Oligoflexus sp.: one gene and its partner. The protein of the gene in region 2 interacts with the protein of the main gene of each other region in a pairwise test. Links are inferred from orthologs where the notes say so. Each region holds a gene or a part of one and is shown on either strand. Other genes may lie near its edges. The genes, in order: rho and yhbY.

Region 1 (10,489 bases), on a different replicon or contig from region 2:
CGAAACCGATGGAAAAGATTTCAACCGGGATTCCGCAGAGCTTGCCAACGATAAAGTGTCCTGCTTCGTGAACGATGACCAGTATTCCGAGCAACAGGATCACAGCGACCAGAGGTTGCGAAAAAAACTCCATAGATCCTGCTCCAGGCTTTAAATGCCAAATTGATACAGTATAAACCAGATGGCAGGGGCCGCAAAGAGCAATCCGTCAACTCGATCAAGGAAGCCGCCATGCCCAGGAAAGATTTTGCCTGAGTCTTTGACTCCAGAAAAGCGTTTAAAGGTTGATTCAGCAAGGTCACCAAGCTGCCCAAGGGCTCCACCCAAAACAGCGCAAATGATGATGATCGGCCAATCGACCATCTGTTCGCCATAAAAGCCTTTAAAAACAGAGGCTCCCGCAACACTTGCGATAATGCCGCCGACCGATCCTTCCCAGGTCTTGTTCGGTGACATGCGCGGTGCCAATTTATGTTTGCCCAGGGATCGACCCGCGAAATAAGCACCCGTGTCCCCGCACCAGACGATCGTGCAGAGCAGGAAAATGTAACGTGAGTCCGGTGCCAGTTTATAAAGCTCCCAGATGGCCAGCCAAGGGAAGGCCCCATAGACAAGGCATACGAGGATGCCGGCGCCAGCACCGAAGGAAAGATCAATCTCGGGCGCGATGAAAATTCCAAAGAGAAGACTGCCGAGCAGGCCCAGCATCATCACGCTTACGCCATAGCCCTGCGTATAGGCGCTGCCTGCGAAGAGAACGCAGGACATGCCGATCACAAGCGGCCGCAGGAAAGGAGGCGGCGTCGCTTCGTGGCTCGCGCTGAACATCGAGTAGATGCGCGGAAAGATCATGGTCGAGATTTCAAAGGTGCCGATACCCACGAGCAGCGTGAAGAAGAGTCGCATGAAGTGGGGATTGCCCAGCAGGAATACGGAAAGCATGACGATCAAGGCGATGATAGCCGTGATCACGCGAGTCTTCAGCATACGGGTTTATCCATTCGCACCGCACCGAATCGGCGATCCCGATCCGCATACTCGCGCAGCGCTTCTTTCAGGTGTTCAGGGCTGAATTCCGGCCAATGGACCCGGGTGAAATAGAATTCCGTGTAGGCCATTTCCCAGAGCAGGAAATTGGACAGACGCTGCTCGCCGCTGGTCCGGATCAAAAGATCGGGATCGGGCAAACCCTGGGTGCTCAGATAATTGCTGACCGTCTCTTCCTGAATGTCCTCGGGCGCGATCAAACCTTCCTTGACCGCTGCGGCCATGCGCTGCATAGCCCGGACAAGGTCGGAGCGCCCGCTGTAGCTGAGCGCAAGAACGAGCTGCAGACCATCGTTATTCTGCGTGCGCGCCTCGACGAGCTTCAGCCATTCCTGGCAGTCAGGAGGAAGTTTATCGGTGAACCCGATACTGCGCAGGCGCACTTTATTTTCATGCAGCTGGTCGATTTCCTGTTTGAGATAGGAAACGAGCAGAGAGAACAGCGCATTGACTTCTTCAGCCGGTCTTCGCCAGTTTTCCTCGCTAAACGCATAAAGGGTCAAAACTTTCACGCCGGCATTGCCAGCAGCTTCGACCACATCACGCACCCGCTGCGCGCCACTTTGATGACCATAAACCCGGGCCTGACCCTGCCCTTGAGCCCAACGGCCATTGCCATCCATGATGATGGCCACATGTTCAGGGACTTTTGCTTGACTCAGCCGACTCATCGATCGATATAGCCCTATCTCTGGCTAATTCCCGTGAGCTTTTCAACTCCACGAGAATATGTTACTCGACACACGCGGAAACAGTTCCATTATCATAAACCCAGGATTTTCCCAAGGCTGGACTTCAGGTTGAACCGGAAAGGACGCCCCTTTGATCCCATCACATACCGAAAGCCCGAGCGGCAAGCTCATAATGGCAGCCAATGCTCTTGGAAACCCAAACGATATTCCCCTGCGCAGTTTGGAAGCTTTGCGGACAGCCGACCTCATCGTCTTCGAAGAGGACAAGGTTGCCCGACAAACACTCAAGGCCGCTTCCATCCATCGTGACTACCTTCGTTTGACAGAGCATCTCGAACTCGACACCATTGATGCCGTCAAAAAAGCTCTGAAATCCGGTCAGACCGTGGTGTTCATGAGCGACCAAGGCACTCCCACTTTGGCTGATCCGGGCAATAAGCTGCTCGAAGTCGCCTACGCGGCCGGCGCCCATGTCTCACCCATACCCGGTCCCAGTTCTGTGACAGCCGCCCTTTCGATCTGTCCATTTCTCAATGGACCCTTTCTCTATCTAGGCTTCCCGCCACGTGAGCCCGAGGAACGCGATGCCTGGCTTTCGCATTACAGTCAGGTGGAATTCCCTTTGGTCATCCTGGATACACCTTACCGCCGTCCGGCGCTGATAGCCAGCTGTATGAAAGTATTAGGAAACGATCGGCGCTCGCTGCTCGTCTTTGATATCAGCGGCCCCGAAGAGGCCGTGCATCTTGACAAGCTGGAAAACCTGGCCAGCATCGAAAAGGACAAGACGAATTTTGTGTTGGTGATCGCGCCGAGTTCCGCGGCTAAGAGGGCGGCAGGCGATAAAATGGTGAGTTTTGTAAGTAAGGCAGACAAATCTGCAAAGCCACCACAGAGGCCGCCACAATCGGGACCGCGAGGAGGACACCCAAAAGGCCGAACCAGTGACCAAAAGAGAAAACCGAAGCGATAACGATAATCGGATGCAGTCCCGCGCGATCACCGATGATGCGCGGGGTGATGATCATGCCGTCGAGTGATTGCACCACGGCAATGACGATCAGAACGCCGATGAAAACCGCAATGCCGCTGCCCTGCGTCATGATCACAATGGAACTCAGAATCAGGCCGACGAAGACATCGAAGTAGGGAACCACGCGGCAGATTCCGGCGATCGCACCGATGGCGATGCCCGAGGGCAGATCGATCAGACTGAAGCCAGCCATATAAAAGATGCTCAGAACAAACGCGACCAGGAACTGACCCTTCACCACCGCGCGCAGCACGGTATCAATCCGGGCCACGAACACCCGCATCAGAGGATGCAGATCCTTCGGCGTCCAGTTTTTCACAAGGCTCCTGATATCATCCTTGTCGGCCAGCATCATATAGGTGAAGAGCGGAATCATAGCCAGGTTGAAGGCCCATTCCAAAACCTTGGGCGTGCGGGAGAAGACGCCCTGCATGGTATCCGACGCGCCCATCACGTGCTGCAGAAGGTTCATCTTGCGAAAGCCGGCCTCGATGGTTTCATCCGGGACGATCTTCGAATGCCGGGCCCAGTCGATCAAAGGTTTGGCCAGGCGTTCGGCATAGGCCATCGCATCCGGCACCATCTGCACGATATTCAGCAGCTCCTGATAGATGTAAGGAATGCCGAGCACCGCACCGAGCGTACAGATCGTCACCACAAGGAAAATCAAAATCCCGACCAGCGTCTTGCGCGTGACGGGGAGGATCTCGCAAAGATAATTGATACCGGGAGCCGCGATGTAGGAGATGATCGCGCTCGTCACGAGTCCGATCATGATGGAGCGGTAAAGATAGGCCAAAAGCATAAGGACTGTGCCGGCACCGAGGCACAGGAACAGAAAACGTCGAAACAGGGGCCAGGAGTACTGCTGCTGATCGACCATCGCTCTTTACAGCCTTCCTAAACGGGAGCTTATGTGAGAGGAGCTGTTCCAGTAATCACGCGATCCAGTCCTGCCAGATCCTGATGAACGGCAATGTCCTGCCAGCCTGATTCCTCTAATAACAAGCATACATCAGAAGCCTGTCCGGAGCCGATTTCAAGGAAAATTTTGCCGCCTTTGCGAAGACTCTGGGCAGCCTTCCGCGCGAAGGTCCGATAAAAAATCAGTCCGCTTTCCTCGGCAAAAAGTGCCAGGCTCGGCTCAAAGCGAACCACGGACACCGGCAGCTCGGAACGTTCAGACGCCGCGATATACGGGGGATTGGAGGCTATGAAATCAAAGCCGTGAAGGCAGGCCGACCAGCTTGCATCCTTCAGAGCATCACGCTGCTCCAAGGTCACCGGCGCAGAAAGTTTTTCGGCGTTCTTTGCCGCGACGCTCAAAGCCTCGTGACTGACGTCCCAGGCTTCCAGGTTCCACTGCGGCCGCGCTTTTTTCAGACTGATCGCAATGCAGCCGGTCCCGGTTCCCACATCAAGGCCTGTGAGCTGGCTGTCGTCCGGGAAACTTTTCAGAAGGATTTCAACCAGGTGCTCGGTTTCCGGGCGCGGAATCAGGGTCGCCGGGCCGACGGAAAATTCATGGCCATAAAATTCCTTCCTGCCCAGGATATAGGCCACCGGCTCACCCAGGGAACGCCGCCGGATGCGATCGCGAAAGGCGCTGCGTTCCTCGTTATTCAAAGGCTTATGATGATCCAGATAAAGATCAAGTCGGCGACAGGCCAGGACATCACTGAGCAAAAGTTCGGCATCCAGCCGGGCGCTCGGTGAACCCTTTTCCTTGAGAAAGGGAATCGACCAGTCGATCACATCCTTGATGGTCCAGATCTGTTGGCTCATGATACGCCTTGCACCTTATCGAGTTCATTTTTAAGAAGTTCGGTCTGATGATAGGCTGCCAGAGCATCGACGATCTCCGCAAGGTCTCCTTCCATCACCTCACTCAATTTATAAAGAGTCAGGTTGATGCGATGGTCGGTCACGCGACTTTGCGGGAAGTTATAGGTTCGAATCCGTTCACTGCGGTCGCCGGAACCGACCTGGCTTTTCCGGTCGGCGCTGATGGCGTCGGCCTGCTCCTTCTGGGCTTTTTCCAGAAGGCGGGAGCGAAGAACCTTCATGGCTTTTTCACGGTTTTTGATCTGGGAACGCTCGTCCTGGCATTCCACGACAAGGCCCGAGGGCTTATGCAGAATGCGCACGGCCGAGTCGGTGGTGTTCACGTGCTGACCGCCCGCACCTGAGGAACGGCAAAGAGTGATTTCCAGATCCTTCGAGTCGATCGGCACATCATCCACTTCATCCGCTTCAGGCAGGATCGCCACGGTGCAGGCACTGGTATGAATACGGCCCTGGGCTTCGGTCGCCGGGACCCTTTGCACGCGGTGCACGCCGGATTCAAATTTCAGGCGGCGGTAAACCTTGTCACCCTTGATCAGGATGATGGCTTCCTTATAACCCCCGGTGGCCGATTCGGTCACCGACATGAGTTCGGTCTTCCAGCCGCATTTATCGGCAAAACGCGTATACATTCGCAGAAGATCAGCGGCGAACAGCGAGGCCTCCTCGCCACCCGTTCCGGCCCGGACTTCCACGATCACGTTGCGATCGTCGTTGGGGTCCTTCGGCAGCGTCAGGATCTGAAGCTCTTTTTCCACTTCCACCAAACGCAGTTCCAGGGTTTCGAGTTCTTCCTTGGCCATGGCGCGCAGTTCGGCATCCGGCTCTTCATTGAGCATCAGCTTCGCGGCATCACGATCGCTCTTGAGCTTTTTATATTCGCGGTAGGCGGCGATGATTTCCGCGTAACCGGCCCTTTCGCGGGAAAGTTTGGTGATCTCAGCCCCACTCAGTCCATCGCGGGACATCAGGCTGTCGATTTCCACAAAGCGGAATTCAATGGATTCAAGTTTATCGTACATTGGGGACTGAGCCTCCTGCTTGCCGTCGGTTCAAAAAGCGAAGCCCAAACCCTCTCCGACCAGATAGGGCCTTGGAGAGACTTTGGGCTGCCAAAACGCGGCGCAGAGATTAGCTGCGAGCGTATTTCTTCTTGAACTTCTCGATACGACCGGCGGTATCCATCAGCTTCTGCTTGCCGGTGAAGAAGGGGTGGCAGCTGCTGCAGATCTCGACGTGGATTTCTTTTTTCACCGAGCGGGTTTCGAATTTGTTACCGCAGGCGCAGATAACATTGGAAACCTGATAGTTCGGGTGAATTTCCTTTTTCATACTCAATTCCTTCCGCGCATCAAACCAGCCCTAGATGCTTCGCCAATCGAGCATCCCATGGGCTGGTGCTTTTGATTAACCGTTCATGGATTCCAGGAAGTCCTGGTTGGTGTTGGTCTTCTCCATCTTATTCAGAAGGAATTCCATAGCATCCACCGTGTTCAGAGGCTGCAGCAGTTTCCGCAGAATCCACATGCGGTTGAGCACGTCTTTAGGCAAGAGCAGCTCTTCCTTACGAGTCCCGGACTTGTTGATGTCCATCGCAGGGAACACGCGTTTTTCCGCCAGTTTGCGGTCCAAAACGAGTTCCATGTTACCCGTACCTTTGAATTCTTCGAAGATCACCTCGTCCATACGCGAGCCGGTATCCACAAGGGCCGTCGCGATAATGGTCAAGGAACCGCCGTCCTCAATATTCCTGGCTGCGCCAAAAAATCTTTTTGGTTTGTGCAGCGCGTTGGAATCTACACCACCTGAAAGAATCTTTCCAGAGGGAGGTACAACAGAGTTATAGGCTCGGGCCAGACGGGTAATCGAATCGAGCAGGATAACTACGTCATGTTTGTGTTCAACCAGACGTTTCGCCTTCTCGATCACCATCTCAGCCACTTGGACGTGGCGCTGGGCAGGCTCATCAAAGGTCGAGGAAATAACCTCACCCTTCACCGAGCGTTCCATGTCCGTCACTTCTTCGGGGCGTTCGTCGATGAGGAGGACGATCAGGATGGCTTCCGGATGGTTCTTCTCGATCGAGTGAGCAATATTCTGCAGAAGAACGGTTTTACCGGTCCGCGGAGGGGCCACGATCAGAGCACGCTGGCCTTTACCGATCGGACACATGATGTCGATGATACGGGTCGAATAGTTCGAGCCGCCCACTTCCATCTTGAATTTCTGCATGGGATAAAGCGGGGTCAGGTTGTCGAACAGGATCTTATCGAAACCTGGATCCGGAGCCGCGCCGTTCACCGCTTCCACTTTCAAGAGAGCAAAGTAGCGCTCGCTGTCTTTCGGCGGACGAATCTGACCCGAAACCGTATCACCGGTTCTCAGGTTGAAACGACGAATCTGCGAAGGCGATACATAAATATCATCAGGACCTGGCAGGTAGTTGTAATCCGGTGCGCGGAGGAAGCCAAAGCCGTCAGGCAGAGTTTCCAGGACGCCCTCACCGTAAATCACACCGCCGCGTTCCGACTGAGCCTGCAGCAAAGCGAAGATCAGATCCTGCTTGCGCATGCTGCTCGAGCCTTCGACGCCCAGTTCACGTGCGAGTTTGTTCAGATCGGAAATCCTGCGCTCTTTCAGCTCCTTCAGGTTGATGTCCACCTGTCCATGGGTCGTTCCAGGAGTGGACGTACCATTGGATGAGGCGTTGGCTGGAGTGATGGTCACAGGTTGAGTCTCGGGCAGAGCTTCTTCGGATTCGCTCTTTTCGACTTTCGCAGCTGTCGCGCGCTTCTTGGTAGCTGCCGCCGATGCCGATTTTTCCCTTTCTGTCATTGGATAAGCTCTCTTAAAAAAAAGGTGGGTAGTGAAACTTGAACTATGGGTTGGATAAAAAAGCCGTGAGAAAAGCTCCAGGCGATATCGAAAACTTATTCAGCATAAGTCATTTTTTTAGAGAAGAAAAAAAGACGGAAATTGGCAGGTTAAACGATTTTGAAAACAGATGCCTTTTCCTTATAATGTTGGATATTCCATTCCTGCTTATTTGTCAATTGCAAATGCCCTGCCCTGAGGCCCTGGCTCACCCTGGATAGGCAGAAAGCGCCAGCTTTGGTACAATTAAGGCAGATGATACCCAGCACAGACAACCCCCATCAAGCGATGAGAGCCCCATGAAAAGCATCGTGTCCTTCACCGCTTTAGCGGTCCTGGCATGGAGCACCGCTTCGTCTCCGGCGCGTGCTCAAATGGTTTCCACCGAGGAAAGATTTCAGGATCTCTTCGTCACCGCAGGCTACGGAACGGCGTTCGGTGCCGCGTTTGGCGCTGCTCTTTTGAGCTTTCAATCCCAGCCGAGCCAGAACCTGCGCCTTGTCGCAATCGGCGCGTCCGTTGGCTTTATCGGCGGCAGCCTGATTGGGTCCTATGTAATTTTCACCCCGGTCTTCAACGAGGCACAGAACGGACCCAGGACCGAGAGTCTTTGGGCTCAGGAGTCGCAGAAACTGCGCCTGTCCGGCCTCCAAGCGGAGTGGACGGTCTTGCGTTTTTAGGACCGTCCTGCGTTTTTAATCAGCTATAGAGTTCCTGCAAAAGTGCATACGCACGGCGAAGGTGTGGAATCACAATCGTACCACCGACTACAGTGGCAACGTTGATGGATTCTTCCTGCTCCTCGCGTGTGCAACCCAAACGCCAGGCCTGAATCACATGATAGTTGATGCAATCATCGCAACGCAGAGTTGCCGATGCCACCAGTCCCATGAGCTCCTTGGTCTTGGCCGGCAGAGCCCCTTCCAAATACGCATTGGTATCGACGTTGTAGATGCGCTTCAGAAGCTTGTTATCCGCTTCATTCACAATGCCATTCAATCGGCTGCGCTCATCCAAGAACTCGGCCGCGAGTGGGCTTTTGGCCTTGGCTTCGGCTTCCGAAAAAATATATGTCGGTTCTAAAGCTGACGTCTTCATGCGCACCTCGAAACATCAATCCACTATTTTTCCGACCAGATCGTAGTCATGGGCCTCAGTGATGCGGACCATCTGGATCGTGCCGGGTTTGAAATCACCTTCGTTGATATAGACGACGCCGTCGACTTCGGGGGCCTGGATCGACAGGCGACCTTCGGCGAGCAGCTCGGACTCCTCGGAAAGACCTTTCACCAGAACGGGAAGGGTCTGCCCGACAAATTTCTGCATGTTCTCCCGCGACAGTTCCTTCTGGAGTTCCATGATCTCCGCCTGGCGACGGGCCTTCACTTCCTCGGGAACCTGATTCGGCATACGGCCAGCGACTGTACCCTCTTCCTGGGAATAAATGAAGCAGCCCAGGTGTTCAAAGCGCATTTCTTCGACGAATTCTTTCAGTTCCAGGAACTGCTCTTCCGTTTCGCCGGGGAAGCCCACCATCACCGAGGTGCGGATGGCGATGCCCGGAACACGTTCGCGCAGGCGGGTAAAGGCCTGGCGCAGATCATGGCGCGTCACGCCGCGATTCATCTTTTGCAAGATCTCATCGCTCGCATGCTGAACGGGAATATCGAGGTATTTGCAGATCTTCGGATGATTCGCGAAGAATTCGACGAATTCATCACTGATGTTTTCGGGGTATACATAGAGCAGACGGATCCACTCGATGCCCTCGATCTCGACCAGCTGGCGCAGAAGCGGCAGAAGGTCCGACTCACCCCAGTCGCGACCATAGGCGGCCAGGTCCTGGGCGATCAGATTGATTTCCTTCACACCCTGATCCGCGAGGTTCTTCACTTCCTGCACCACATTCGGAATGGGGCGGGAGCGGAGTTTGCCGCGGATCGCAGGGATGATGCAGAAGGCGCAGTTGTGCTGACAGCCTTCGGCGACTTTCACATAAGCCGCCGATGCGGACAGGGTGTTTTTCTTGGGCAGGGAACCATCGTAAAGGTAATGCGTGCGCTTGGCCTTCACAGTCCCTTGGGGAAGTTCCTCGTTCAGGAAGTTGGCGATCTGAGGAAATTCATCGGTTCCCACGAAGAGGTCAACTTCAGGCAGGCCTTCGACCAGCTGCTTTTTATAGCGCTGGGTCAGGCAGCCTGCGACGACCAGTTTCATATCGGGTTTGGTTTTTTTAATCTCGGCCGCTTCGAGAATGGTTTGCACACTCTCCTCTTTCGCCGCCTCGATAAAACCACAGGTATTGACGATTATCGTATCCGCTTCCTCGGCATCGTCCGTCACCGACCATTGGTCGGCCAGCATGGAACCCAACATCACTTCTGAATCGACCCGGTTGCGCGCGCAGCCTAGTGAAATGAGATGGACTTTCCGATTTTGGGAAGTTATGACTTCCATATTCTGCTGACTCCTTTTGGCAAGTCTATGCTGGAGGGCTTTAGTGACAGGGCCTGCTTTAGCTAGCACCAGGGGCCAAAAACCGCAAGGATAAAGTATGGCTGGACTTGTTTCGGTGAATGGTCAAGTGAGAGAGGCCGCAGAAGCCTTTATCCCCGCGCAGGATCGGGGTTTTCTCTTCGGTGACGCCGTCTATGAAATGATTGCCGCGCGCGAGGGACGCTTGATTGATTTTGCGGCCCATGTGGCCCGTCTCCGGCGGGCGGCCGGGAAAACCCGGATTCCCATGCCCTGGACCGATGCCGAGCTGCGCTTTGAGTGCGAACATCTGCTTGGTCTTGCGAAATTTCCCCACGCAGCTCTGCGCGTTATGATCACGCGCGGCACGAGCGGGACCTTGCGGGTTGAACCGGGAATGCAGCCGAACCGCTATATTTTCTGTGCTCCTGCTGCCCTGCCCGCCCCCGCTCAGTATGAAACCGGCCTTCAGCTGAAGACCAAAAAGCACCCCCTGAATCCACGCGGCGAGCAGCTGAAATCC
Region 2 (10,570 bases):
AGTTCCCCTGCGCGCCCCGGACTGGTCGTTTTCCGTCGATGAACTGCGCGCAGCCGTGACGAGCCGAACCAGGGTTCTGCTGCTCAACAGTCCGCATAATCCGAGCGGCAAGGTCTTCAATCGTCAGGAACTGCAAAGTCTCGCCGACCTGGCCCAGGAAAAAAATCTTATCGTGATCACCGATGAAGTCTATGAAGAGCTGTTTTTCACGCCGGCGCGGCATCTGCCGATCGCGCGTTTGAACGGCATGCGGGACCGCACGATCACCATTTCCTCGACGGCCAAGACCTTTAGCCTGACCGGCTGGAAGGTGGGTTTCACCTTCGCCGATAAAAAATTAACGGAACTCATCCGCATCCCGCATCAGTACACCGTCTTCTGTTCCGCCACACCGCTGCAGGCTGGCATGATCGCGGCCTATCAGCTGGGGCAGGACTATTATCTGGATTTCCGCGAGCAGTATACGCGGCGTCGCGATACGCTCCTCGGCATCCTTCGAAAACATGGCTTCACCTGCAAAGCGCCGGAAGGCACCTACTTCATCACCGCGGACTACAGTCAGATCCAGGATATTCCAGATATGGAATTCGCGGCCTGGCTGACGGAAAAAGTGGGTGTGGCCTGCCTGCCGATTTCGAGTTTTTATTTGGATGCGGAGAACGCGCGGAAGAATCTGCGACTCGTGCGCTTTGCGTTTTGCAAGGAAGTGGAGACTCTGGAGGAAGCTGGCCGTCGACTCGCGGAACGACTGCCGCGAGCCCTGGCCGAACGCACTTAACTTTTCACGATCACGGTTTCAGGCGGACTGTCAAAGTCCGCAATCAAAGGCTTGCGACGCAGGATCATTTCCAGGATGAAGGCGATGATGCCGACGTTGATGGCGATATCCGCGACGTTGAAGACCGCGAAGTCATGCCGCCAGCCGAAAATATTCCAGCCCACGGAAACAAAGTCGATGACGTAACCCTGAATGATGCGGTCGATGAAGTTACCGATGGCACCCGCCAGGATCATGACCAGACCGAAACGGGTCAGGTGAAAGTTGATCGGCAGGGTGCGCAGGTAAAAGGAAATGTAGACCACGCAGATCAAGGTCACGAGATAAAAGAATGGCACCCGAATGTTGTCGGGAAGGTTCGACAGCATGCTGAAGGCAGCGCCGCGGTTCCGCTCATACTGAAAATTCATGCGAATGAAAAAGGCGTTCTCTTCATAGGGCGCTTCAGGACGCCCCACAGACGCCACAGGAACGGTTCGGCTTTTGTGGATATCGAGGTTCGTGGGATGGGAGTAAGTCATCAGGCTGTTCTGAGCATGACGCTTGGTGACCTGATCGATGGCGATGGTCGACAAAAATATAAGCACCAGAGCGGCCGCGATCTGTTTGCCACGGACCGTTTTCAGAAAAGACATCGTCATAGCCATCTGAGAGAATTCCTTGTGTTGAGAACCCGATATTTCAAGTTATCCTATCATCACCCGGCGGCGCAAGCTCAGCTGAGCTGCGAAAGCTCTGTAAAGGCGTCGACCCAAGGCACGGACTTTCTTTCCTGACCGCTGGCGAGATCCTTGATGCTGACTGTTTTACTGGCCACCTCATCCCCGCCCAGAGTCAGAACGTACTGGTACTGGCGCTTGTCAGCAAACTTGAACTGATTGCCGAGTTTGCCTTCCTTCAGAGCAATGTCGGCCAGGACTCCCGCCGCGCGCAGTTCCGCGAGCAACTGAAATCCGTAGCTCCGACCCTCTTCACCGGCCAGTGCGATGAATACACCACGGCGGGTTTTATCATCAGCCAGGCCAAGCTGCTCCAGAGCGGCCAGCAGGCGATCGACGCCGATGGATCCGCCCACTCCTGCCAGTTCCTGGGTGGAAAAACGCGAGACGAGGCCGTTGTAACGTCCACCTGACGAGATGGAACCGAAACCATCCAGCCCATCAATCGTGGTTTCAAAGACAATCCCCGTATAGTAACCAAGGCCGCGGGCAATGCTGAGGTCCACCCGAACTTTGGCCTTGGTGTTTTGATAAAGCTTTTGCAAAAGTCCGGCGGTCTCTTCGAGTCGCTTGATCTCCTGCAGGGCGGGTGTTCCCGCAAGCAGTTCCTTCACCGGATTCAAATCGGTTTGACCCGAGGCATCACGTCCCTGCAAAACTTTCAGAAGGCGATCGGCGCCTGAAGCCTCCGAGCCTTCGATCTGCAGAATAAGGTCTTTGACCGCGGGCTCGCCGATTTTCGCGAGCTTATCGAGGGCGATCAACGTTCGATTTTCACCGCCGGCCACCAGCTGGGGCAGACAGGCTTTGATAAGAGCGGACAGAATAATGCGATGACCGATGGCCATCGTGAACGCACCGGGCACCAGCTCGACGAGGTTGCTCATGATGCACGACAGCACTTCCACATCCGCCGCCAGCGAATCGACGCCAATGATATCCAGATCCGCCTGGCAGAATTCGCGGTAACGGCCCTTCTGAGGTTTCTCGCCGCGCCACGAATTGCCGATCTGCACTTTTTTAAAGGGGAACACGAGTTCGGAATAATTTTCCGCCACGAAGCGCGCGAAGGGAACGGTCAAATCAAAGCGCAAAGCCACCATACGTTCACCGTGGTCTTCAAAGCGATAGACCTCTTTATCCGTATCGGTGCCGCCGGTTCCAAGCAGAGTTTCCGCATACTCAAGGACGGGGGTATCAATCGGCAAAAAGCCGGCCTGAAAGGCTTTCTGATAGATGCGATCCTGGATGCGCTTGCGGAGGCTGGCTTGCTGCGGCAGATAGTCACGGAAGCCTTTCAATTTACGCGGCGTGATTCGTTCTTGCGTGCTCAAACTGCTTGCTCCCTTTGGCTCTCTCAAGTAATAAGGCAAATGTGCGCGAACAACCGAGCAGGCGGACCGCAATGAAGAGAATCGCAACCTTACCCTCAGCTGTCTTCCCCCAGTCGTTTTTGAAGGGGCCGATGACGGCGCTTATCATAAGCTATTGTTTGGGATTTGCAACCGCTTCCCTGGCTCAAAATGAACCTGTGGCGCCGCTTTCAAGTTTGCTGAGCAAAACGACCAGCGGTTACGTTCCCGATGGTGTTTGGAAGATCGGACCCGAGACGGAATACGGGCTCACGCCCCGCATGGGAATCGGCGTGGATCTGCCGGCGTTCGTTGCGGGTGCCACCAATCTTTTCGCACGCGGTGAAGTGTGGCAGAACGGGCGGCAAAGTCTTTCGCTCGGCCTTGATCTGGTGCGCATGAACCGCGACTCGCTTTTTTGGGGCTCGCAGAAGGATAATTTCGCCAAACTCAATGTGACCGGTGTACGGCCCCGCCTTGTCTTCAGTCATGCAGTATCGGAGCGCCTGATCGTTCACAGTTCCTGGGAAGCTGGTTCAGGCAAGGGCGATGTCGAACTCAGTGACGATGGCAAACGCCGTCTTTGGAAGAAAAAGTATCCCGACGCCGACTATGATACGCGCGACGAGAACGGTCATCCCAGGCGTGAAGACGGCAGCCGTATGCATGAGAATTACAATATCACGCACCGCTCGCTTCTTCTGCAGTCCCTCCTGGGGCTCGCGCAGGAGCGTTTTGAACTGACTGGCGAAATTCAAAGGACCCCCACGGAAACCCTGGTGCTGGCCGCTCATGTGGCTCGCTTTGATCTGGCCGATCTGCGCGCCGATCGCTTTGGCTGCAGCCTCTCGCAGCAGTGGCGTGGCCCGAAAGTTGGCTTCCGCGTTGGGATTGGCGTTCTTTATCAGGTCGTGAGTGGCCGCGATCTGGATGACGAAAAGATTGATGATGGCCGTTTCCTGCCCACCGCGGATTTGGATTTTTTCGTGCTGCTTTAATCTTGCATTCTTGACGGGTTCGAGCTAAACCAAGGGTCCTTATCGAGGAACAAAGCGATGAAAAAACTTACAAGCAAGCAGATCAAATATCTTCGTGGACAGGCCCATCACCTGAATCCCGTGGTTATTATCGGCCAGTACGGCGTAACAGAAGCGGTTCTGCGTGAAGTGGAAACCACCCTGAATTACCACGAGCTGATCAAGGTGCAGATTCGCTGTGACGATCAGTTGGAACTGCATGATATGATGGGCCGCCTGACGGATGGCGTGAAGGCCACCCTGGTCCAGGTCATCGGTCACAAGGCCGTTCTTTACCGTCAAAGCGCGGAAAAGAAGATCAAGATTCCAGTCTAAGGAAATGCCATGGCGGACAAGCTGGTTTATGTGACAGGCAAAGGTTCGACTCGCAAGGACGAGAAAACCAAATCCTTTCAGCCGGCCGCTGGTCCGACCAAAATGCGTCTGGAAATGAAGGGTCGCGGCGGCAAAACCGTGACCGTCCTCTGGAATTTCCCCTTCACCGAAGACGAAGTCAAAGCCATCATCAAAACCATACAGCAGCGCTCAGCCTGTGGGGCCACCTTCAAGGACGGGCGCGCGGAATTTCAGGGCGATGTCAAAGACAAAGCTCTGGCTTATTTCCAGGAGCAGGGCTGGAAGCTCCAGCTGGCGGGCGGTTGATCGTCGAAGTCCCTGATTTTTCTGGCATAATCTTTCAAAATTACCTTCTTTTTTCGAAATCTCTTTATTATTTCATGAGGTTGCCGATCACCCAGGGAAGCTTTTTTACCCTGGATGTGGCATGCGCATTCTGCTCCTCATACTCTTTTTTATCCTGCCGCAGTCTCTGACGGCCGCGATCATTCGTGAGGCAGTGCAGGGTGAAGTGGACCTGCGTGACTGGAACGGCCGGGACGCGCTGCGAATCTATGGAGATTGGCGCTTTTTCCCGAACGAGCTGCTCGGGCCGGCCGCAGCGCGGGAGCGCTTTCATCAGCAAGGCGGAGGCTTTCTTAAACCAGGCCAGCCCTTCCGCGCTTTTACCGAAAGCAAAATATCCAATCTCGGCTTTGGATCCTATATGGTTCGGGTGCAAAGCCCCTGTCAGCGCTGTCGCGTATCCTTTGCTTTGCCGCAGGTTTATGTCGCGGGTCAATTGTTTGCGTTTGATGAAAACGCGGTGGATGACCTGCCCCTCCTGGAATTGGGCAAGGTGGCAACGGTACCGCTTCAGGAAAAACCTCAGATCAGCAGCATCCTGACTCCGGGTTTCGCCATTCATGATCAGGCATATTTTTATATCCTCATCCAGGTCAGTAACTTTCATTATTACTGGGGTGGACTCTGGCAGCCGCCCGCCCTTTATATCCAAGACGAAGGTTTTCCCCGCGGCGAACTCATGAATGCCATGGTCCTGCTCGGCATCATGCTCTTCTGCTTCGTGCACAGCGTCAGCCTTTTTCTGCGGCGCCCTGAAGACAAGGCTTCCCGCGAGCTGGCGATTTTTTCGAGCATCATGCTCGTGCGCAGCCTGACCTTTGCCGTGGGCGGACGCCTCGTTCTCTTCGATTCGCTATGGGGCTGGGAACTGATCTGGGATATCGTATACGTTACACTGGGCCTTTCCTCGGCCCGATTCTATCGCTTCACGGCCGCCTGTTTCCCTGAGCATGCCTCGGCCCGCTTCGCACGTATCAGCTGGATTTCAGCTCTGGCTCTGACCGGCATCTTCATCATCACAAGCACGCTGCAGATGGAATATCTGGTGATGCTGCTCTATGCCCATAGCCTCATCTGCGGCCTCGCCTGTCTTTGGATCGTGCTTCGCGCCGCCTTTCATAGAAAAGAAGGCGCTTACATCGCGCTCCTGGGCAACTGCGCGCTTTCCTTGAGCGGGATCACCAGCCTCTTCTGGTACCTTGGCAACACCACCTTTTCCGCCATGGGCATTGAAATAGGCACAGCCATCTTTATGATCTGTCAGACACAGATCGTGGCCAAGCGTTCCGCGACAGCCTTTCGCAGAGCCGAGGAATTGTCGCGGGAGCTTGAGGAAAAAGATCGGGCCCGCACGCTCTTCTTTCACAACACCTCGCATGAACTGCGGACGCCTGTGCACGGCATCCTGGGCTTTTTGAATCTGATCAGCAAGGGCCAGTACGGTCCCATCAGCGACCGGCTGCGGCTGCAGGTGCTGAAGATCACGCGTCTGACGGAATCGCTTCGGGATCAGGTCAACACCATCCTCGATCTTGCAAAATCCAAAAGGGGTGAGCTGCAGCTGCACGTTCAAAAATTCACTCTGGGCGAAGGGGTGCGGCGCATTCATGATATCGTGGATGGCCTGCGGCTCAAGCATCCCCAGGTGCAGTTCATCCTGCATAACCAGATCAATCTGGATCAGGTTTTCATGCATGATGCGGAAAAGATCGTCACCATCGTTCGCAACCTTCTGAGCAACGCCTTCAAGTTCGCGCGCAGCGATGCTGTGAATCAGGTGAAACTTCTGATGCAGACCGATGCCGAGGGTCTTTACTTCGAAGTGCATGACACGGGCATCGGCATTCCGACCGATAAGACCGCGCAGATCTTCGATGAATTCTCTCAGCTTCAGAATGATGCGCGCCGTTCCTATGAAGGCACCGGGCTTGGACTCAGCATCGTCCGGGATCTTCTGGAGCTCATGCATGGACGCATCGAGGTCAAATCCGCATTAGGCGAAGGCTCCACCTTCAAGATCTGGATACCGGAGCAGCGGGCGGCCGATCATCCCGCCCAGGAAACTCCGGTTTTGACGGCCCTTCCTGGGGCCGCTGCGGCTGAATCCATGGAGACGGAGAGCGGTGGGGCAGGCGGCATCACGCTTCTTGCGAATCCCGCGCGCTTCACCATACTCGTGATCGACGACAACGAGCTGAACTGTGAAGTGGTTCAGGATCTTTTGCAGAGCGATGGCTATCGGGTGATGATCGCGACCGGCGGCAAGGACGGGATCCATCAGATTGAAGTCCTGCATCCGCATCTGGTTCTCCTCGATCTTATGATGCCCGACGTGTCCGGCGAAGATGTGATGAAATATGTGAAAAGCCAGGACAGGCTGCGCGAGATTCCGATCATTCTGATCACCGCGCGCGCCAATGAAGAGGACAGGCTGCTCGGCCTCGGGCTCGGTGCTGATGATTACCTGGCCAAGCCTCTGGTGCCGGATGAATTGCGCCTGCGCGTCCGGAACATCCTCGTGCGCTATGACGACAATCATCGACTCGCCATGCAGGAGTATCAGGATCGCATGTCCCAGCTGGGCGAGGTTGTCGGCGATCTGGCCCGGGAATGGCACAGCATTCATCAACGCGTGGCCGAGGATCTGCGACAGCCTGAAGAAAGAGTGCAGAAGGTCGGTCGTCTTCTGCCGCTGCCGCCCATGCAGCGGGATCTTCTGGTGAAGCAGCTTTGTCAGAAAAACGAGGGGCGCCCCACCCAGGAGCTTTTGGATATCCTGATGCCGCCCAACCCTGATCATCCCGGAAGCCAGGAACTGCTTTATCTCCGAACATTGATCAGCAAGCTCCCCTTATCTCATGAACAGGCCAAAGGCCTCTGGCGCAGCATGGGTCAGCTGTCCGTCCCGGAAATGCAGGAGGTCAGTGAAATGCTGCACCTCTGCCAAAGCTATCTGCATCTCGCCGAAGCCGCGGGGCATAGCCGGGAGCTTATGGAAAGCATACTGGCTTTCAGTCGCCAGGAAATGGATGAGCACATCATTGATCTGAAGCAAACAGTGGACCGCACCTGGAGCCTCCTTCGCAATCGCGCGGGGCGCCTGGGCATTGACATGCGGATGGATCTGAGGCCGATGACAGTCTTCTCGGTCAGTTCCCACATCCAGCATATTCTGCTGTGCCTCATCAATAACGCCATGGACGCTGTCGCGGATCTGCCGATTGATGAACGCTGGATCCAAATCTCATTGAACGTGGACCCGCATACGAGGCAGGTCGGAATTCATGTCAGCAATGGGGGCCAGCCTCTGAGCGCTCACGTGTGCGAGCATCTTTTCGAGCGCGGCTTCACAACCAAAGGTGAGACGGCCAAAGGCATAGGCCTTTTCATTTCCCAGCGTCTCGCCCGCCAACTGCAGGGTGATCTTTCCTATCGGAATGAATCCGGCCACACCACTTTCGTTCTGATTCTGCCGCCCGGTCATCGGGTTTCGCTCGCCGGCTGACCAGTTTCCCAACACACTGTCGAACAGAGTTTGGACAGAGCGCAGCCCTTGCGAGGCCAAGTCCTTGTCTTCCGGAACGTCGTAAGGTGGCCCATTTCTTGCAAAATATTACAGCATATAAAGATTCAAGAGCTGCACACTGGGAGAAACAACATGCTTCATCGTAACCTTGTCCTTGGTCTGGTTCTCGCACTGGCTGTATCCTGCGCTAAGAAAAGCAGCTCTTCCGAAGAATCAACTCCCGAGCAGGCGACGGCCGATCAAGCCACGGATAAGGGCGCAGCGCCAGCGGAAGAAACCGCGGTGGATGGTCCCACCACCGATCCCGCGTTTCTCGTCGGCAAATGGGTCAGCGATTGTGTCAACCAGCCTGGCTTTCTGCAGGCCAGCGTTGTCGTGCAATATGATTTCACCGCCGATGGCAACGCCAGCTCCAAGGTGATCTCCTATGCCGGTGCCAACTGCACCAAGCGTTTCACCAAGGCCGATGTGGATGCTATCAAGACCCAGATCAATGCCGATCGCGCGATTCAATCGCCTCCCGCCGCACCTTTGAATGCCGCGGAACTTGCTGAACTGGATGCTCTTTGGTTTCCACCCCTGAATGCATTCACCTTCAAACTCGGCAAGACGCTGATCGACCAGACCGTGGAGATGAACTACTCGCAGAAAATCGGCGATCAAACGATCAATACCTATGTCACCATCTTTGTCGAAGAAAATAACCTCTACTTTGCCGAAGTTTGCCGGAAAGACGATCTTGACAACGGCCGCTGCAATCAAATCGTCGGCGACAGCGTGAAGAACCGGGCCCGCGACATGACCAACGCGATTCCCTTCCACAAAATGTGATTTTTAGCAATTCAATCCAGAACGCGGGATTCCACTCCACCCTTTCAGGGGGCGGGGTGCGGATCCCTGCGTTCTTTGCTACAATTGGGGGACCATAAAAAGCTTAGGAGATGGAACCGTGCTGACTCACAGGATACGCTTCATCCTGGCCACGCTCGCGGTGGTCACACTCGTCGTCACCTTTGGGTATTTCTCGCGCTACCCGGACCTCAATAGGAAGGCCATGGTCGCCGAGAATCATAGCGTGGCCGATACCATTGCCATGTGGCCCATTTTAAAAGTCACGGCCAATGATCCTTTATGGAAAAAAATCGCCTATACGACAGTGAACTGGACCAATGATAATAAAAAAGGGATGGCGTTCGGCATAGCCCTGGCCGCGCTTTTGTCCTGCTGGCTCAGTTATCTTCAGTTCAATCCGGGTGGGCGCTTTCGGAGTGCCTTCTACGGAATGATTCTGGGTTCCCCGCTCGGTGTCTGCGTAAACTGCGCGGCGCCCGTCTTCAAAGGAGTTCTGCGTTCCAGGCGCATTGAAATGGCTTTGGCTCTGATGTTCGCATCACCGACTTTGAACGTCGTGGTGCTGACGATGGCTTTCTCGCTCCTACCCTTTTATATGGCCGTCACCAAAGTCCTCTTTAATTTGGCTGTCATCATGATCGGAGTTCCCCTGCTCGCACGCTGGCTGCAGGATGCTCCGGTCAAGGATCTTCAGCAGCTCGAAAGCCGACTCGCGGCGGAATCCTGCGCTGTGCCCGTCAAGGAATCTTTCGTCTCAGGCTTCGTCGGACTTTTGAAAGACTTCTGGCGCCAGCTGAGCACCATCTTCATCCGCACCGCTCCCCTCATGCTGGTCGCGGGTTTTCTCGGCGCTTCCTTGAGTCACCTCGTGCCCTTGGATGCTCTCCAGGGCCAGAGCGGGATCGGTCCCATTTTGATCGCGGCGACCGTGGGTCTTATCCTTCCCGTGCCCATGGCCTTCGATGTGGTGCTGACCAACGCGCTTTTCTCGGCTGGCCTTCCTCAGAACGTTTCGATGGTCCTGCTCCTCAGCCTCGGGATCTACAGCTTCTATTCCTTCATGATCACCTGGCAAAGTGCCTCGCGCCGCTGGGCTCTTTACATCGCCGCCGGTCTTTGGATCGCGATCATTCCGATTGGTTTGCTGGCGCCGACCCTGCATGAAAAATTCTATATGAACCCCAATATCGAAAACTATCGGGCCATGACCGCGGGCGGCTCCACAGCCCCTGCGGCTCCCGTCGTGAATGCCCTGGCAGCCAAGGCGGATGTCGTCACAAGTCTGCCGGCCGCGGAAACCATCACAGCCGGGTCCACAAGCCTGACACGCGTGCCTTTCTTTCCCAAACAAAACGGCAACGGCAAGTTCGTTCAGCACGAAGGCCCGGATCTTGGGATCAAGCGCGGCTTCATGTATACCCTGCGGGACTATCCGGATCCTTTCTGGGTCGGCCGCGGCACCACAGCCGGTGACTTCGACAAGGATGGTTGGGTGGATGTGGCTCTCGGCAGTGATCAGGGTCCGCTCGTCTATCGCAATATCGGTGGCCGCTTTGTGGAAGTGCCTTTGACGCTCGAAGCTTTGCAGGGCGCACGCGTCTTCGCAGTGGCCTTTGTGGATCTTG

The links.
Region 1: the proteins of yhbY (region 2) and rho interact in binary tests that used the Escherichia coli proteins (3 or more experiments, as listed by UniProt). The link is inferred for Oligoflexus sp. from one-to-one orthologs.

The regions. Positions count from the first base shown.
Region 1 is NZ_DASTAT010000112.1:12,366-22,854, reverse strand. Bases 5,149-7,960 are described here. They hold rho (transcription termination factor Rho), read right to left. Parts: upstream 7,273-7,960; coding sequence 6,025-7,272; downstream 5,149-6,024. Other genes in these bases: VFO10_RS24695 (hypothetical protein), read left to right, coding at 7,791-7,960; rpmE (50S ribosomal protein L31), read right to left, coding at 5,749-5,949; prfA (peptide chain release factor 1), read right to left, coding at 5,149-5,639. Outside these bases: VFO10_RS24740 (M50 family metallopeptidase), read right to left, coding at 1-133; VFO10_RS24735 (phosphatidate cytidylyltransferase), read right to left, coding at 151-987; VFO10_RS24730 (isoprenyl transferase), read right to left, coding at 981-1,718; VFO10_RS24720 (AI-2E family transporter), read right to left, coding at 2,564-3,655; prmC (peptide chain release factor N(5)-glutamine methyltransferase), read right to left, coding at 3,685-4,557; more of prfA, read right to left, coding at 4,554-5,148; more of VFO10_RS24695, read left to right, coding at 7,961-8,171; VFO10_RS24690 (carboxymuconolactone decarboxylase family protein), read right to left, coding at 8,191-8,589; 30S ribosomal protein S12 methylthiotransferase RimO, read right to left, coding at 8,605-9,948; VFO10_RS24680 (aminotransferase class IV), read left to right, coding at 10,046-10,489. UniProt on the Escherichia coli protein: Facilitates transcription termination by a mechanism that involves Rho binding to the nascent RNA, activation of Rho's RNA-dependent ATPase activity, and release of the mRNA from the DNA template.
Region 2 is NZ_DASTAT010000010.1:25,858-36,427, reverse strand. The notes cover bases 2,660-5,552. They hold yhbY (ribosome assembly RNA-binding protein YhbY), read left to right. Parts: upstream 2,660-3,904; coding sequence 3,905-4,201; downstream 4,202-5,552. Other genes in these bases: VFO10_RS01225 (ATP-binding protein), read left to right, coding at 4,650-5,552; VFO10_RS01230 (hypothetical protein), read left to right, coding at 4,211-4,528; VFO10_RS01240 (hypothetical protein), read left to right, coding at 2,963-3,847; hisS (histidine--tRNA ligase), read right to left, coding at 2,660-2,831. Also shown: VFO10_RS01255 (aminotransferase class I/II-fold pyridoxal phosphate-dependent enzyme), read left to right, coding at 1-778; lspA (signal peptidase II), read right to left, coding at 775-1,425; more of hisS, read right to left, coding at 1,494-2,659; more of VFO10_RS01225, read left to right, coding at 5,553-8,072; VFO10_RS01220 (hypothetical protein), read left to right, coding at 8,226-8,924; VFO10_RS01215 (FG-GAP-like repeat-containing protein), read left to right, coding at 9,043-10,570.